2 linked regions of the Bosea sp. 685 genome follow. The protein of the gene in region 1 binds, or shares a complex with, the protein of each later gene. Links are inferred from orthologs where the notes say so. Each region holds a gene or a part of one and is shown in the gene's direction. Other genes may lie near its edges.

Region 1 (8,245 bases):
AAGCTCAGCCCCGAACAGTACCGCGTGCTGCGCGGCCATGGCACCGAGCGCGCCGGCTCCTGCGCCTTGAACTATGAGAAGCGCGCTGGAACCTTCGTCTGCGCCGGTTGCGGCAACCCGCTGTTCAAGGCCGGCACCAAATTCGAAAGCGGCACCGGTTGGCCGAGCTTCGACCAGCCGCTGGAAGGCGCGGTCGGTACGACCGAGGACGGCAGCTTCATGATGACGCGCACCGAGGTGCATTGCTCCCGCTGCGGCGGCCATCTCGGCCACGTCTTCCCCGACGGCCCGCCCCCGACAGGCTTGCGCTACTGCATGAACGGCGTCGCGATGGATTTCGTGCCGGCGGAGGGTTAGCGCGCTCAGCCGTCATGGTCGGGCTTGTCCCGGCCATCCACGTCTTCGCTAGTCGAGGCGCGTGTTCAAGACGTGGATGCTCGCCACAAGGGCGAGCATGACGGGACAATGTCACCCCAGCGCCGGCACCGCCCGCCGCGCCAGAGCCGCCGCATCCACGCCCGTCGGCAGATCACCGAAATGCCCCGACCAGCCGCCGTCCAGCCGGCTGGCGACAAAGGCGTCGGCAACAGCGGGCGCGGCATGGCGCAGCAGCAGCGAGGCTTGCAGCAACAGCGCCAATCGCTCGACCAGCCGGCGCGCCTGGCCCTCGTGCCGGACGAGTTCAGGCAGCGCGCTGTCCAGCGCGGCGAGCGCCGCGTCATAACGCCGATCCGCGCCCTTGGCGGCGCGCAATTCGTCCCGCAGTGCCGGCAGCGCACCTGGCTCCCGTTCCAATGAGCGCAGCACATCGAGGCAGATGACGTTGCCCGAACCCTCCCAGATCGAGTTCAGCGGCGCCTCGCGATAGTGCCGCGCCATCGCGTGCTCCTCGATGAAGCCGTTGCCGCCATGGCATTCCAGCGCCTCGACGAGGACGGCGGGCGTGCGCTTCGCGACCCAGTATTTCGCGATCGGCGCACCGATCCGCGCGAGCAAGCGCTCGCTCTGCGAAGTCTCCTGCCGGTCCACCGCCGCAAACAGCCGAAAGGCGAGCCAGGCCGCGGCTTCGGCCTCGATGGCGAGATCGGCGAGGACGTTCTGCATGATCGGCTGGTCGATCAGCGCCCGCTGGAAAGCGTGCCGGTGCGCGCAGTGATGCGCGGCCTGCGCCACCGCCTGCCGCATCAACCCGGCGGAAGCCGCGGCAATGTCGAGCCGCGTGTTGTGGTTCATCGCAAGCCCGGTCCGCAGGCCCCGCCCCGGCTCGCCGAGCATGTGCCCGATCGCGCCGCGAAACTCGATCTCCGAGGAAGCGTTGGAGCGGTTGCCGCATTTCTCCTTGAGCCGCTGGATCGCGATGCCGTTGCGCTCGCCCGAGGGCAGCCAGCCCGCCACGACGAAGCAGGAGACACCCTCAACGGTGCGCGCCAGCGTCAGGAAGACGTCGGAATGCGGAACGGAGAAGAACCATTTCTGTCCGAACAGCGAATGCGTGCCGTCGCCATTGTCCCTGGCGAGCGTCTGCGTCTGGCGCAGATCCGAGCCGCCTTGCGTCTCCGTCATTGCCATGCCGACGGTCGCACCGGTCTTGGTCGCAGCCGGCCCCTGCCGGCTGTCATAGGCGTTGGAGGTGATGAGCGCGCCCCACTCCGCCCAGCGCGCCGCATCCTGCCTCAGGACCGGGATCGCCGAATAGGTCATGCTGACCGGGCAGCAGACCCCGCTTTCCGCGCCGTACCAGAGATATTGCAGCGCCGCGCGCGCGACCTGCGCGCCCGGTCCCGGACGGTTCCAGCACAGGGCATGCGTCTCCTGGCCGATGGTCAGGCCCATCAGCTCTTGCCAGGCCGGGTGGAAGGCGATCTGGTCGATGCGGTTGCCGAAGCGGTCATGCGTGCGCGCCTCCGGCGTGAAGCGGTTGGCGAGCCGCGCCAGCTCCTGCACCTGGGCGGAGCCGACACAGCGCCCGGTCTCGTGCAGGCGGTTGGCGGCCCAATCCGCGTCGAAGACGGTGATCACCGCCCGCAGCACCGGATCGGCCGCGAAGGCGTCGTAATCGGCCAAGGGCGGGGCCTGGTTCGTGACCTCATAGGTGGAATAGCGGGGACCGGGGTCCATGCTCATCGGCACGCATCCTGACTACGGATTCGACGGTGCATTCAACGCCCATCCGTCTTGTCCAGCAATCCGCCGCACAACACCCTATATTGACGCCAGAACGAATCACGATCGAGCGCTGCGCCCCTTGTCCGACCACAACGCCACCTCCGCCCCTTTGCCCCGCCCCGGCGGCTTGGCCTCACGCGCCGCGGCTGCGCCTGCGGCCGGCTATCTCGCTGGCCTCAACCCGGAGCAGCGCCTCGCCGTCGAGGCGACGGACGGCCCCGTGCTCGTGCTGGCCGGCGCCGGCACCGGCAAGACGCGCGTGCTGACCACCCGCATCGCCCATCTCATCGCGACCAACCGTGCCTACCCCTCGCAAATCCTGTCGGTGACCTTCACCAACAAGGCGGCGCGCGAGATGAAGGAGCGCATCGCCCATCTCGTCGGCCCGGTCGCCGAGGGCATGCCGTGGCTGGGCACCTTCCACTCGATCTCGGCCAAGCTGCTGCGCCGCCATGCCGAACTGCTCGGCCTGCGCTCGGATTTCACCATCCTCGACACCGATGACCAGATCCGCCTGATGAAGCAGGTGATCGCCGCCGCCGATATCGATGAGAAGCGCTGGCCCGGCCGCATGCTGGCGGGCTTCATCGATAGCTGGAAGAACCGTGGCCTCGCCCCCAAGGACGTCCCGCCCGGCGAGGCCGCCGTCTTCGCCAATGGCAAGGGCGGCGCGCTCTACCTCGCTTATCAGGAGCGCTTGAAGACGCTGAACGCCGTCGATTTCGGCGACCTCTTGCTGCACTGCCTAACGCTGTTTCGCGACAATCCCGACGTGCTCGCAACCTATCACGAGCGCTTCCGCTACATCCTGGTCGACGAGTATCAGGACACCAACACGGCCCAGTATCTTTGGCTGCGCCTGCTCGCCCAGGGCCGGCGCAACATCGCCTGCGTCGGCGACGACGACCAGTCGATCTATGGCTGGCGCGGCGCCGAGGTCGACAACATTCTGCGCTTCGAGCACGATTTTCCCGGTGCGACCGTGGTCCGGCTGGAGCGCAATTACCGCTCGACCGGGCATATTCTCGCCACCGCCTCAAAACTAATCGCCCGCAATGAGGGCCGGCTCGGCAAGACGCTGCGTACCGAGGATGTCGAGGGCGAGAAGGTCACCATCACCGGCGCCTGGGACAGCCAGGAAGAGGCCAGGCTGATCGGCGACGAGATCGAGAGCCTGCAGCGCAACGGCCATAACCTCTCCGAGATCGCGATCCTGGTACGCATCTCGGCGCAGATGCGCGAGATCGAGGATCGTTTCGTCCATCTCGGCCTGCCCTATCGCGTCATCGGCGGCCCGCGCTTCTATGAGCGCGCCGAAATCCGCGACGCCATGGCCTATCTGCGCTGCGTCGTCTCGCCAACCGACGACCTCGCCTTCGAGCGCATCGTCAATGTGCCCAAGCGCGGGCTCGGCGACGCCACCATCCAGATCCTGCACAACCACGCCCGCGCATCCCAGGTCTCGCTGCTGCAATCGGCCCGCATGGTGGTCGAGAGCGACGAGTTGAAGCCCAAGGCCAGAACCGCCTTGCGCGAACTGGTCGAGGCCTTCGGCCGTTGGTCGGCCAGGGCCGAGCACATGCCGCAAGGCGAGCTCGCCGAGCTCGTGCTGGAAGAGTCGGGCTATACCGAGATGTGGCAGAAGGACCGCTCGGCCGATGCCGCCGGCCGGCTCGAAAACCTCAAGGAGCTCGTCCGCTCGCTCGACGAATTCCCCGACCTGCCGGCCTTCCTCGAGCATGTCTCGCTGGTGATGGACGCTGATTCCGGCGAAACCGCCGAGCGCGTCTCGATCATGACCCTGCACGGCGCCAAGGGGTTGGAGTTCGACACCGTCTTCCTGCCCGGCTGGGAGGAAGGGCTCTTCCCCAATCAGCGCGCGCTTGACGAGAGCGGTCGCGCCGGCCTGGAGGAGGAGCGCCGCCTCGCCCATGTCGGCCTGACCCGGGCCCGCAAGCGGCTCAAGCTCTATTTTGCCTCGAACCGCCGCATCCACGGCCTCTGGCAATCGAGCCTGCCCAGCCGCTTCATCGACGAATTGCCGGAAGAGCATGTCGAGGTCGTCCAGGCCGCCTCCAATTACAGCCAGGGCGGCTATGGCGCCTCGCGCTTCGACCGCATGGAGAGCTTCGGCTCCAGCTACAACACGCCGGGCTGGCAGCGCGCCCAGGAAAACAAGGCCAAGGCCGGCTCAGGCAGCGGCTCGGGCTTCTCCGACAGCGGCGGACGCGGCTTCGGCTCGGGCGGTTTCGGCGGCGGCCGGCAGCGCGGCCCGATGCTGATCGAAGGCGAGCTCACCGCCAAATCGACCGGCACATCGGCCTATGACGCCGGCGCCCGCGTCTTCCACGTCAAATTCGGCCCCGGCTCCGTCGCCAGCGTCGACGGCAACAAGCTGACCGTCGATTTCGACAAGGCTGGGCGGAAGATGGTGCTGGATAGTTTCGTGCAGAAGGCGGGGTGAGCGGCTGCGTTTACCGGGAATGTCGTCGCGTTATGATCGGCTGACGGAGGCTCCGCCATGCATCATAAACGCAAACGCCCCAAGAGCGCCCGCGCGGGGTGCCTGCTCTGCAAGCCGCACAAGGCCAATGGTTGCTGCGCCGACCACAAGAACATGCGCCATGGCAATCGTCGCCGCTACGAAGGAGGCCGCGATCAATTGCGCTGCGAGGGTTTTGCAGCCCGCTGATCGCGTTCGTTCCTACTCCGCCTCATGGCAGCAGACACAAAGCTTGTTGCCGTCCGGATCGCGGACATAAGCCCCGTAATAATTCGCGTGATAATGCGGCCTCAGGCCCGGCTGCCCTTCGCAGGTCCCGCCATGCGCCAGGGCCGCGGCATGGCAGCGATCGACGATCGCGCGGCTCATTGCCAGCAGGGCGATCATCTGGCCGTTGCCCGGATCGGCCGCCGCACCATCGAAGGGCGTTCCCACGAAGAAGTACGGGCGCGGCGCATCGCGCGGCTGCCAGGCCGCCAGGGGCTTGGCGCGATCGCAGAACCAGAGCTTGTGGCCGAGCGCCTCGAACAGCGCCGCATGGAAGCGAAAGGCCTTCTCGAAATCATTCGTGCTCAAGACGATATGCGACAGCACAACCCACCTCGCTTCTGCACCCGGCTCCGAACGACAATCTAGCGCACACCACTTATCCTCGGAACCACCCGGTCGCACATCGCCTCACCGCCCCTCCCGCGCCTTGAACGCCGCCCGCGCCGCCTCCACCTGTGCGTAATAAGTCTCGGCCCAGACCCAGACTCCGCAGAACGCCGCCGTCAGCTCGCGGCCGAGCTCGGTCTGCGTATAGTCGACATGCGGCGGGATCACCGGATGGACCTTGCGCGTGATCAGCCCGTCGCATTCCATCTGGCGCACCGTCTTGGTCAGCATCTTCTGGCTGATGCCGCCGACGATCCGGCCGATCTGGGTGAAGCGCAGCGTGCCGTGCTCCTCCAGCGCCTCCAGGATCAGCATCGTCCATTTATCCGCAACCTGGGCGATCACGTCGCGCACCAGCGCCTCGACCGCCGGGCTGACCTCGGGATGGGAGAAACCGCCCTGCTCCTGCACGGCCGCGACCGCGTCGCGTATCGTCTGCATCCGACACTCTCCTTTTGGTGCCTATAGAACTTCTGGGTGCCTTCTTTCGTTTGGAGAGCATCGCGCCTAGCTCTTGCCCGCGCAACCACGAAAGGCGCACTCGCGAAAGGACTTGGCGATGAACATCACAGGCAACACCATCCTCATCACCGGCGGCGGCTCGGGCATCGGCCGCGCACTCGCCGAAGCGCTGCACGCCAGGGGCAACAAGGTCATCATCTCCGGCCGCCGCGAGCAATTGCTCGACGAGGTCACCGCGGCCAATCCGGGTATGGCGTCGATCGTGCTCGACATCCAGGACAAGGCGGACATAGCAGCCTTCGCTCGTGACGCCGCCGAGCGCTTCCCGGCGCTGAACGTCGTCATCAACAATGCCGGCATCATGAAGGACGAGGACGTCACCGCGACGGAAGACCACCTCGCCATCGCCGAGGAGACCATCGTCACCAACCTGCTCGGGCCGATCCGGCTGACCGCAGCCCTGCTGCCGCATCTGCTGAGCCAGCCGCAATCGACCGTGATGACCGTGAGCTCGGGATTGGCATTCGTGCCCATGGTGGCGACGCCGAGCTACAGCGCCACCAAGGCCGCGATACATTCCTATTCGATGGCGCTGCGGGCGCAGCTTGCGGGCACCTCGACCCAAGTCATCGAGCTTGCCCCGCCTTACGTCCAAACCGAGTTGCGCGGGCCCAAACAGGCGGTCGATCCCATGGCGATGCCGCTGGCCGATTTCATCACCGAGGTCATGACGATCCTGGAAACGCAAGCCGACGCCCACGAGGTCATCGTCGAACGCTGCAAGCCGCTACGCTTCGCCGCCGAGAACGGTAATCTCGCCGGCGTCTTCGCCATGCTGAACAGCCTGCATTGAGACGAGGAGCTCCGCGCGCCGCGCCGCATGACAAGCGGCGCGCGGGCTGCTATCGCGCTGCCATGCGTGAAGGTCTCCTGCCATCGACGGTCGCGACCGTCCTCGAACTCTCCACCAGCGGCGAGAAGGCGCGCGCGCTGACGGAACTTCTGGGCGAGGTCTTCGACCCGACCGAAACCGCGATCTCCGCCTTCGAGATCGAGAGCGGTGTCACCACGCTCTCGCTGAACGCGCCCTGGAAGGTCGAGATCTATTTCGCCACACACCCGGACGAAGACGCCGTACGCGACATGCTGCGGCCGATCGTCGGCGACGTCATCGACACGACGCCCTTCATGACCGTGAACCAGCAGGATTGGGTCGCGGCCAGTCTCGATGGCCTCAAGCCCGTGCGCGCCGGCCGCGTCCTTGTCCATGGTGAGCATGATCGCGACGCGGTGCGCATCAACGATGTCGGCATCGAGATTCCAGCCGCGCTCGCCTTCGGCACCGGCCATCACGGCACCACGGCGGGCTGCCTCTTGGCGCTCGACGCCGAACTGAAGCAGCGCCGGCCGCGCAACGCCATCGACGTCGGCACCGGCACCGGGATCCTGGCGCTGGCGCTGGCCAAGCAGATCAAGCGCAAGGTCGTCGCCGGCGATATCGACCTCGTCGCGGTCGAGGTTGCCGCGCATAATGCTCGCGTCAACCACGCCCCTCATGGCCTCGACCTCTATGTCGCGCCGGGCCTGCGCCATGCCAAGGCGAACCGGCCCGGCCATTTCGACCTCATCTTTGCCAATATCCTGGCCGGGCCGCTGAAGCGCCTGGCACCTTCGATCGCCCTGGCCCTCTCAGGCGACGGTACGGTGATCCTGTCGGGCCTGCTGGCGATGGATGTCGCCGGCGTCGTCTCGACCTACCGGCATCAGGGGCTCTATCTCGCCCGCCAGTCGCTGCGCGAGGGCTGGGCGACGCTGGTCATGAAAAAAGGCGGCGCAGCCCCCAGGCCACGCCGCCTTCGATAGATCAGGCAAACCACATCAAAGACCCGGAACGTCCCGGGAGCGATCCTTCGCCAGGCTGAGTCGCATGGCGTGGCGTTCGAGAACCGGAGCGGAGCGGACTTTTGTCCGTGAGCACCGGAAGCGCAGAACGCCGCGCCAGGCGGCCAGCATCGCGAAGGAGCGCGGGCTCAGAAGCCCATATGGCCGTATTTGGCTTCCGCCTCAGCCTGCATCGAGCGGGCATCGTGCCAGACAGCGGCGGTGAACTTGGCCGTGTCGATGGCCCACTCATAGACGTGCTTGACGATGGCGATCATGATCGTTGTCCGATGTTGCGCGGCGCGGCGCGAAGCCGGCGCGTGAGATCAGGGATTGCTGGGTTCAGCGATTGAAAGGCAGCTTGGCGTCGTTGCTGAGAGCGGTCTGCGGGAAACCGCCCAGAACGATCTCGGCCTCGTTGACCAAATAGGAACGCGCACGCAGCTCACGGGCGGCGGAACGACGGCGGCTCTCGACCAGCGCCGCAAAGAGCCGCTGCCAGAAGCTCGGGCTGCTCGGAGCGGCGGCCTCGGAAGCGGGCAGAACGGCGGTGTTGTTCATCACATAGGTCACAGG
Region 2 (8,518 bases), 3.8 Mb from region 1 along the record:
TCATGCTCACCGGCCTCGCCCCGATCACGCGCGCGATTTCGAGCGCCGGCGGCATCGAAGCTGGCGCGGTCGCTCCCGATTTCATGCTGAAGGCGCTGCCCGGCGTCTTCGTCGCCGGCGAGATGCTGGACTGGGAAGCCCCGACCGGGGGCTACCTGCTGCAAGCCTGCTTCGCCACCGGCGTCGCGGCGGCGGCGGGGATGGAGGCGTGGTTGGCGCGGGCGTAAGTCGAGCCAGAAATCCCACTCCAGAATCTCCACGTCATCCTGGACAAGCGGCGGAGCCGCGCAGCTCCGGGATGACGGCGTGGTTCCGGGAGACACGGGACAAGCGAGAGCACTCCTCCCACGTCCTCCCCTAGGTTTGCCTTCTCGTCACGCGTCGTGAGGTGACGGCAGCCCGCGCTCGTGGTCACGGGTCCGCTCATAGACGGCGTCGAGATCCTGGCTCACCAGCATGACGGCGTCGTGGCCCAGCGGCTTGGCCTGGAGCGCTCCGTTGGTCAGCAGGAAGAGCTGCACCAGCGCCGACCGGCAGGCTTCGTTCAGGCTCAGGACCTGCGTCATCAGCCAGAGATCGTCGGGAAGGTCGAAATGCGCCGCGACGTCCAGCAGGGGGTGTAGCGCGGGTGCCGTTCCATCAGCGTCATTAGGGTCGCCAGCGCGTTTCCGAGGTCTTGCCGTTCCTCGGAGGACAAGGCCGAATAGGCGTGCTCGTCATACATGGTTGGTTCGCCTTTCCTCGATGATGCGCGGCCCATGCCGTCGGTCGACCAGGGTCGGGGCGGCGATCCGCTTGAAGGCGAGCGTGCTGCGCCAGGCCTCCTCCGTCACGCTGATCATCGTGCCGATGCAGGACATGCCGTCGATCATCGTCGGCAGGCCGAGCGGTTTGACCTCCCAGCCGAGCTCCAGGAAGCGCGGCATCCACCAGGTTTCCATCACGACGGTGATCGCGCTGAAGTTCTGCTCCAGGCAGTATTCGAGCATGCCGCCGAGGACGGTGTGCAGCACGGCGGATTCGTGGCCGCGATGCTCGGGAACCACGAAGATCCGCGTCCATTCGACGATGTCGGGGCCGCGCTGCAGGCCGCGGATATTGGCGAGGAACGGAAAGACGTCGCTCATCAGATGCGGGCAGAGCGTCGGCACGAGCCGGGAGCCCCCGATCACCTTGCCCTCCTTCAGCGCCAGCAGATAGACCGCGTCCTCCGTGTCGAACTGGTCGATCTCCCGGCCGTCGGGCCGCTCCAGCTCCATCCAGCGCCGCTCCTCGACATAGACGCGATGTCGGATGCGGAAATGTTCTTCGATCTGATCGGCATAGAGCCGGCGATTGGAGGCGTCGACGACGTGAATCATGTGCTCTTCCCCAGCAGCGTGAGGAAGAATCTTCTACCGATCCGCGCGGGGCGGAATCCCGGTTTTCCGGGAGTGCCGAAGTTTTCGCAGATCTATAGACTAAAGTCTGATCTCGCCGCGCAGATGCGCCTCGACCACCGTGCGCGTGCGGCCCCGGGCGCCGAGCTTGCGGGCGGCGTTCTGGTAATGCGCTTCGACGGTTCCCGCCCGGATATTGAGCGCCGCGGCGACGCCTTCGGTCGATTTGCCGACAGCCATCCAGGTCAGGACCTCGCGCTCCCGCACGGTGAGGCAATGGCCCCGATTGCCGCGTATGGCGGCCTCGGCCTTGGCATGGGCGTAGAGCGACATCAGGTGGATGGCGGAGCGGGACTGTCGCGACAGGTCGGGCTTGTCGCCGGCCATGGTGACGACGGCCTTGAAACCGTCCTCATTGTGGATCGGCACGCAGAAGCCATGGACCATCTTGAAGTCGCTGGCTCGCCGCATGATCTCCTGCTGGCGCGCGCTGGCGACCTCCTGGCGGTAGACCTCGGCCCAGACGAAAGGGTTAGCCGTGGTCTTGCAATGCGCTGCGATCGGGTCGTCATCGGCATAGTTCTGCCGGACATAGAGCTCGAACCAGCCATCGGGCCAGCCATTCAGCAGCACCAGCGGCGCGATCCTGTCGCCGGTCTCCGGCAGGCCGGTGATCAGGAAGGCGTGGAAGCCGAAGCTGGCGAGCTTGTCGCGCAGCGAGGTGATGATCGTCTGGGGGTCGTTGAGGCGCGTCAGCACATCGATGAAATCGAGCGCATCTCGTCCGGTGTCGAAGTGTTGTCCCGACATGAACGGTTCTCACTGGTCGTACTATAGCCGCATTGTTGCAGCGCGTTTCGGGGAGTCAATGCCTTCTGTGCAAGGCTGAGCCTCTATGCGGGACTGGTTCTGCGCGCAAGGCGCGCCGCGCAGCCATCTCCTCCTGCCATCTCCTGTCAGCTATGCGGCCCGCCATGCGCCTTGCCCTCTCGCGCTTGGGCGGCTTCCGTCCCATATTGCGGTCATGTCCAAGACCTCCGCTCCCAAGACCTCCGCTCCCAAGACCTCTGCTCCCAAGACTTCCGCGCCCAAGACTTCCGCGCCCAAGACTTCCGCGCCCGAGACCTCCGCCTCCGACGCCAAGACGAAGCCCGCGAAAAAGCCCGCCAGCGCGCGCACGCCCAATTCCAAGGCGACCAAGCCCGAGTTGAAGCCGCTGGAGGGTTATCTCGCCGACCTGCTCAACCCGGCGATCAACCGCGGCAACACCGTGCCCGGCGGCGCCTCCGGCTTCAGCGATCAGCCGCAGGCCGGTTACGAGCCGGAGTCCCGCCCCGGCGACAATGCGCCCAAGCGCAAGATCGGCAAGAAGGCCGATTCCGCCTTTGACGGTGTCGAGGGCGAGACCGCCGCGAGCCTGACGGCGCAATCGCTGCAGACGCTGCTCGAGACCGGCAGCCCCTTTATCGACCCCGGCAAGGCCTGGACGCCGCATCGCCCGCCGCGCCCGGACAAGTCGGAGGGCGGCATTCCGTTCCGCATGCAGTCCGATTTCGAGCCCGCCGGCGACCAGCCGACCGCGATCGCCGATCTGCTGGACGGCATCGGCAAGCAGGAGCGCGACCAGGTCCTGCTCGGCGTCACCGGCTCGGGCAAGACCTTCACCATGGCGAAGGTGATCGAATTGACGCAGCGTCCCGCCCTGATCCTGGCGCCGAACAAGACGCTGGCCGCGCAGCTCTATGGCGAGTTCAAGAGCTTCTTCCCCGACAACGCGGTCGAGTATTTCGTCTCCTATTACGATTACTACCAGCCTGAGGCCTATGTGCCGCGCTCGGACACCTTCATCGAGAAGGAAAGCTCGATCAACGAGCAGATCGACCGCATGCGCCATTCGGCGACGCGCTCGCTGTTGGAGCGCGACGACGTCATCATCGTCGCCTCGGTGTCCTGCATCTACGGCATCGGCTCGGTCGAGACCTATACGGCGATGACCTTCGGCATCAAGCTGGGCGAGAAGATCGAGCAGCGCCAGCTCATCGCGGATCTCGTCGCCCTGCAATACAAGCGCACGCTCGGCGATTTCGCCCGCGGCTCCTTCCGCGTGCGCGGCGACGTCATCGAACTCTTCCCGGCCCACTATGAGGACCGCGCCTGGCGCATCGGCCTGTTCGGCGACGAGGTCGAGCAGATCTCGGAGTTCGACCCGCTGACCGGCCAGAAGACCGCCGACCTCGAATTCGTCAAGGTCTACGGCAATTCGCACTACACCACGCCGCGCCCGACGCTGACCCAGGCCGTGAAGTCGATCAAGCAGGAGCTGCGCGGCCGCCTCGACGAGCTCAACAAGATGGGCCGCTATCTCGAGGCGCAGCGGCTCGACCAGCGCTGCACCTTCGACATCGAGATGATCGAGGCCACCGGCTCCTGCAACGGCATCGAGAACTATTCGCGCTATCTCACCGGCCGCAAGCCGGGCGAGCCGCCGCCGACCCTGTTCGAATACCTGCCCGACAATGCGCTGGTCTTCACCGACGAAAGCCACGTCACCGTGCCGCAGATCGGCGGCATGTATCGCGGAGACTTTCGGCGCAAGGCGACGCTGGCCGAATACGGCTTCCGCCTGCCCTCCTGCATGGACAACCGGCCGCTGCGCTTCGAGGAATGGGACGCGATGCGCCCGCAATCGGTGCACGTCTCGGCGACGCCCGGCAGCTGGGAGATGGACCGCACCGGCGGCGTCTTCACCGAGCAGGTCATCCGCCCCACGGGCCTGATCGATCCGCCGGTCGAAATCCGCCCCGCGAAACACCAGGTCGCCGACCTGCTCGACGAGATCAAGGAGGTCTCGGCCAAGGGCTACCGTACCTTGGTCACCGTGCTGACCAAGCGCATGGCCGAGGATCTGACCGAATACCTCCACGAGAACGGCGTGCGTGTCCGCTACATGCATTCCGATATCGACACGATCGAGCGCATCGAGATTCTGCGCGATCTCCGCCTTGGAGCGTTTGATGTTCTCGTTGGCATCAACCTGCTGCGCGAGGGCCTCGACATTCCCGAATGCGGCTTCGTCGCCATTTTGGACGCCGACAAGGAGGGTTTTCTGCGCTCCGAGACCTCATTGATCCAGACCATCGGCCGCGCCGCCCGCAATGTCGACGGCCGCGTCATCCTCTATGCTGACCACATCACCGGCTCGATGGAGCGGGCGATGGCCGAGACCTCGCGCCGCCGCGAGAAGCAGGAGGCCTACAACCTCGAACACGGCATCACGCCGCAATCGATCAAGCGCGCCATCGGCGACATTCTGGGCTCGGTCTATGAGCGCGACCATGTCACGGTCGATGCCGGCATGGGCACGCCGCTCGTCGGCCACAACTTCAAGGCAGCCCTGGCCGATCTCGAAAAGCGCATGCGCGAAGCCGCTGCCGACCTCGAATTCGAGACCGCCGCGCGCCTGCGCGACGAGATCAAGCGCCTCCAAGCGACCGAGCTCGCCATCTCCGACGACCCGCTCGCCCGCCAGGGCGACGTCGAAGCCTCAGCCGGCAAATACAAGGGCGAACGCTCCTATGGCGCCAACGCCAACCTGCCGACCCGGGCGCGCAAGCCGACCGATGCCGATATGGGCCCGCATAATTGGGGCGGGGGAGAAGCCAAGCCGGTGGCGCGACCGAAGAAGCCGACGCTCGACGAGATGGGGCCAAGGCCGGATTCGCGGCCGCTGGGGGCGGGAGAGGGAAATGCGAAGAGGCGGGGAAGGCGGTAGGGTCGGGAGTCTTTCCGCGCGCTTGCCGTCGTGCCCGCCACAAACGCGAGCATGAGTGGCGCGGGGAACCCTTCTCCCGGATGGGAGAAGGGCAGGGATGAGGGCCTGCCGCTGATTATTGGAGTGTGACTGCGCCGCAGCGCCTTCTATTGAGAGGGCACACCCTCATCCGCCCCTGCCGGGGCACCTTCTCCCATCCGGGAGAAGGAAGACGGCGTCGCGGCTCCTCCAAAACAAAAAGGCCCGGCCTTGCGGCCGAGCCCTCTATCGAAGCCGGGGCTTACCAGCGGTCGCGGCGGCCATGGGCCGGGGCCCAGGGTGGCGGGCCGCCACGATGGCGGCCATAGCCGCGACCGTCGCCGCGAAGGCCGCGCTGGGCCTGCATATCCTGGCGCCGCCGGATTTCCCACATGCGGTGGTCGCGGTTGTGCCTGGCATAGGTGATCTCGACCTTGTCGAGCGCGCTCGCGCCGGTGAAGCTCTCGCTTGCTGCCGCTGGTGTCGCGGCCGCCCCCAGCACAATGGCCGCGGCGATCAGAAAATGACGCATGAATTCCTCCTGGTTTTTCTTAATGCCGCAATAGAGCAGCTCAAGTTGAAACGGATGCTGAACGAAAAGGTTCGGTGCCGTTCATCTTTGTGGCGCGTCTTTCCTTCTCTCGGGAGAAGGTTGCGCAAAGCGCCGGATGGGGGGTGCTGTGAGCTTAGTCGCTGGCGCGTATTGGCTAGTCGGAGAAGGCACAGCGCCCCCTCATCCGTCAGCGCTTCGCGCTGCCACCTTCTCCCGCGAGAGGAGAAGGGGAGCGAGCCTCACGCCGCCAGGCCGCTCTCGACCTCGCTTGCCCGGGCGAGCGCCGCCTCCAGCTCGGCCAGCAGGGCCGGGCCGGACCAGGTCGGGCGCTCGGCGCTCGCTTCCGCCGCATGGATCAGCGCCACCAGGCATGCGTTCACCGGGGCCTTGCGACCATGGCGCGCGGCGAGGCGGACGATCTCGCCATTGATCCAGTCGATCTCGCTCGGCCGCCCGGCGGCGAGATCGTCCGACATCGAGGAGCGCGCCGTCGGGTCGATGGCGAGCATGCGGGCGGCCAGTCGGGCGAAGAGCCAGTCGGGCGTGTCGAGCAGGCGCGGGATCCAGTGCGCCGGCAGCGGCGTCAAACGGGCCGGGCGCAGGCCGGTTTCGTCGAGGAGCGCCAGCGCCTCCGCCTGGGCCAGCGCCAGGCAGCGCCGATAGGCCCGCAGTGAGAGCTCTTCGCGCAGCGGCCGATCCGCCAGTGCGTTGACGGCATTGTTGAGGTTGAGGAGCAGCTTGGCCCATTGCACCGGCAGCATGTCGCGGTGCTGCTCCAGCGGCAGGCCCGCAGTGGCGAAGGCCGGCAGGAAAGGCGCCAGCGCCGCATTCTCGGCGATGGCGAGCTCGCCCGCTGAAGCCTGGTGGAAGGCGCCCGGACCGGGCGAGACCACGTTGAACGGCACCATGCCGGCGAGAACGGTCCGGCCGGGCAGGGCGGCGCGCAGCGTCTCGGCATGGCCGAGCCCGTTCTGGAAGCTCACCACCACCGCGCCCGGCCGCAACACCTGGGCGAGCTCCGCCGCGACCGTGCCCGTCGCCGTCGATTTCACCGTGACCAGCACGAGATCGGCCGAGGCGGCGCCCTCCGGCCCGGTTGCCACGCTGATGCCTGCTGGCGGAACGCGCCAGCGCCCTTCGCGGAGATCCGTCAGCGTCAGCCCATGCTCGGCCAGTTCGCCGGCGCTGCGCGTACGGCCGACGAAGCCGAGATCGGCCCCGGCCGCCAGCAGCCGCCCGCCGAGATAGCAGCCGATCGCACCGGCACCGTAGACGCAAATCCTGGCCATGCGTTCCCCGCCCGCTGCGCGATGATAGCCGTTTCCGGGGAGCGGGCGCTACGCCTCCGGCCCGCCCTCGATCTCGCTGGCCCAGGCCAGCGCCGCGTCGAACTCCGCTGGCTTGAAGCATTTCACCTCGACATGCGGGATGATCGGGTTGGCGATCGCCGCGAAGCTCTCGATCCAGCCCTTGTCGGTGACCACCGCCTCGCGCGGAAAGCGCTTCAATCGTCGCAGCATGCTAAGCCCATAGCGCGCGTCCTTGAGCCCGGCCCGGAAGGTCATGTCCTCGAAGCCGGTCAGATCGGCCAGGAGGCCGAGCTTTTCGTGGCGGGACAGCCTGCGCTCGAGATCGCCGACGACGCCGTCGAGATCGGCCTCCGTCAGCGTGCCCGTCAGGCGATAAGCGGCGACATGGTCCGGCGCGGCGAGAATTTCGAACATGATGGCCTCCCCAAGAGATGAGGGAAACGCGCCGGCGCGCGAGAGGTTGCGTCGCGATCACCAAGGAAAGGGCGGCGCGTTTTCGACAATATTTCAAGATCGACATCGTGCGATGAAGAAAGAAAGCAATAAGTCGAAATCCAGATAAAAACGCTATCTCCATGTTCCGGTGTGGAATTCAGCTTTCGAATGAGAACGTTTTCCTCTGGATCTTAGAATTAATGGAACGAAATTCTCGCCGAATTGTTCTTTCCGATATGAGCCATTCGGTTCATCAGGGAGAAAAATCATGTTCAAAACCACCCTTACGCTTGCGGCTCTCGGCTTCGCGCTCGCTCTGTCGCCGGTTCAGGCGCAGACCACGATGCCCGCGACACCTGCGGCGCCGGTGACCTGCACCCAGGCCGAGTTGACCAAGCTGGATACCGACGCGTCCAAGCTGACGGACGCGACCAAGAAGACCGCGGCCACGAAGGAAATGACCATGGCCAAGGAGATGATGGCCAAGAAGGACATGAAGGGCTGCACCACCCACATGGACAACGCCATGAAGATGATGCCCAGCAAGAGCTGAGCCCGGGGCGAGCCCCGCTAGAGCATTTTCGAGCGAAGTGGATACCGGTTCGCGTGAAGAAAACGCGTTAAAGCCAAGAGCTAGAGCAATTTAACGATCCGATTGGATCGGAAGTTGGTCTAGCGGCTCGCCGGCACATATCCAGAAAGCGTCCCGCGATTGCTCGCGGGGCGCTTTTTTCTGTGCTTCAGCATCGCTCTGCCGTCATGGTCGGGCTTGATCCGGGCATCTCGGAAATGGCGGAGCACGCCTTTCCCTTCTCCCGCATCAAAGTCGGCAACAGCCGACTTTGATGCGGGAGAAGGGTAGCGAGCGTCGCGGCCTTAATGTGCCGGAGGTTGTGTGAGGCGAGATCATATTTTCCCGATGAATACGGTCCCGGCAATTATCATAGCATCAGTGATTGACCCCCGCTCCGGGCAGGCGCTTCCTTGAGCCCGGCATCCAAGCCGCAAGCTCATAAGACGAGCTCATAAGGGGACAAGAAATGGCACGTTA

What was found.
Region 2: the proteins of RMR04_RS09030 (region 1) and uvrB are in contact, whole or in part, in a crystal structure (PDB 7EGT), measured with the Thermus thermophilus proteins. The link is inferred for Bosea sp. 685 from one-to-one orthologs. Residues at the interface, in WP_096412145.1 of Thermus thermophilus: His654, Arg656, Phe657, Gln666, Asp668, Glu669, Lys680, Arg681, Leu682, Ser683, Lys685, Tyr686, Ala687; in WP_096411307.1 of Thermus thermophilus: Glu23, Leu25, Arg26, Asp27, Gly28, Glu29, Arg30, Phe31, Arg55, Glu326, Asp327, Phe328, Glu379, Ser382, Gln383, His398, Gly400, Arg401.

Annotation. Positions count from the first base shown.
Region 1 is NZ_CP134779.1:1,632,924-1,641,168, reverse strand. Bases 1,874-4,937 are described here. They hold RMR04_RS09030 (ATP-dependent helicase), read left to right. Parts: upstream 1,874-2,245; coding sequence 2,246-4,630; downstream 4,631-4,937. Other genes in these bases: RMR04_RS09020 (VOC family protein), read right to left, coding at 4,871-4,937; RMR04_RS09025 (hypothetical protein), read left to right, coding at 4,688-4,858; RMR04_RS09035 (acyl-CoA dehydrogenase family protein), read right to left, coding at 1,874-2,124. In the rest of the region: peptide-methionine (R)-S-oxide reductase MsrB, read left to right, coding at 1-357; more of RMR04_RS09035, read right to left, coding at 469-1,873; more of RMR04_RS09020, read right to left, coding at 4,938-5,245; RMR04_RS09015 (winged helix-turn-helix transcriptional regulator), read right to left, coding at 5,348-5,767; RMR04_RS09010 (SDR family oxidoreductase), read left to right, coding at 5,886-6,641; RMR04_RS09005 (50S ribosomal protein L11 methyltransferase), read left to right, coding at 6,704-7,651; RMR04_RS09000 (hypothetical protein), read right to left, coding at 7,819-7,947; RMR04_RS08995 (hypothetical protein), read right to left, coding at 8,012-8,242. UniProt on the Escherichia coli protein: A helicase with DNA-dependent ATPase activity. Unwinds DNA duplexes with 3'-5' polarity. Translocates on single-stranded DNA with 3'-5' polarity. Initiates unwinding more efficiently from a nicked substrate than double-stranded DNA.
Region 2 is NZ_CP134779.1:5,451,764-5,460,281, reverse strand. What follows is about bases 2,015-5,351. They hold uvrB (excinuclease ABC subunit UvrB), read left to right. Parts: upstream 2,015-2,403; coding sequence 2,404-5,151; downstream 5,152-5,351. Other genes in these bases: RMR04_RS26770 (helix-turn-helix transcriptional regulator), read right to left, coding at 2,015-2,189. In the rest of the region: RMR04_RS26790 (TIGR03862 family flavoprotein), read left to right, coding at 1-227; RMR04_RS26785 (hypothetical protein), read right to left, coding at 375-566; RMR04_RS26780 (hypothetical protein), read right to left, coding at 566-724; RMR04_RS26775 (acyl-homoserine-lactone synthase), read right to left, coding at 717-1,361; more of RMR04_RS26770, read right to left, coding at 1,461-2,014; RMR04_RS26760 (hypothetical protein), read right to left, coding at 5,432-5,701; RMR04_RS26755 (2-dehydropantoate 2-reductase), read right to left, coding at 5,962-7,011; RMR04_RS26750 (SpoIIAA family protein), read right to left, coding at 7,060-7,446; RMR04_RS26745 (hypothetical protein), read left to right, coding at 7,736-8,020; RMR04_RS26740 (amino acid ABC transporter substrate-binding protein), read left to right, coding at 8,508-8,518. UniProt on the Escherichia coli protein: The UvrABC repair system catalyzes the recognition and processing of DNA lesions. A damage recognition complex composed of 2 UvrA and 2 UvrB subunits scans DNA for abnormalities.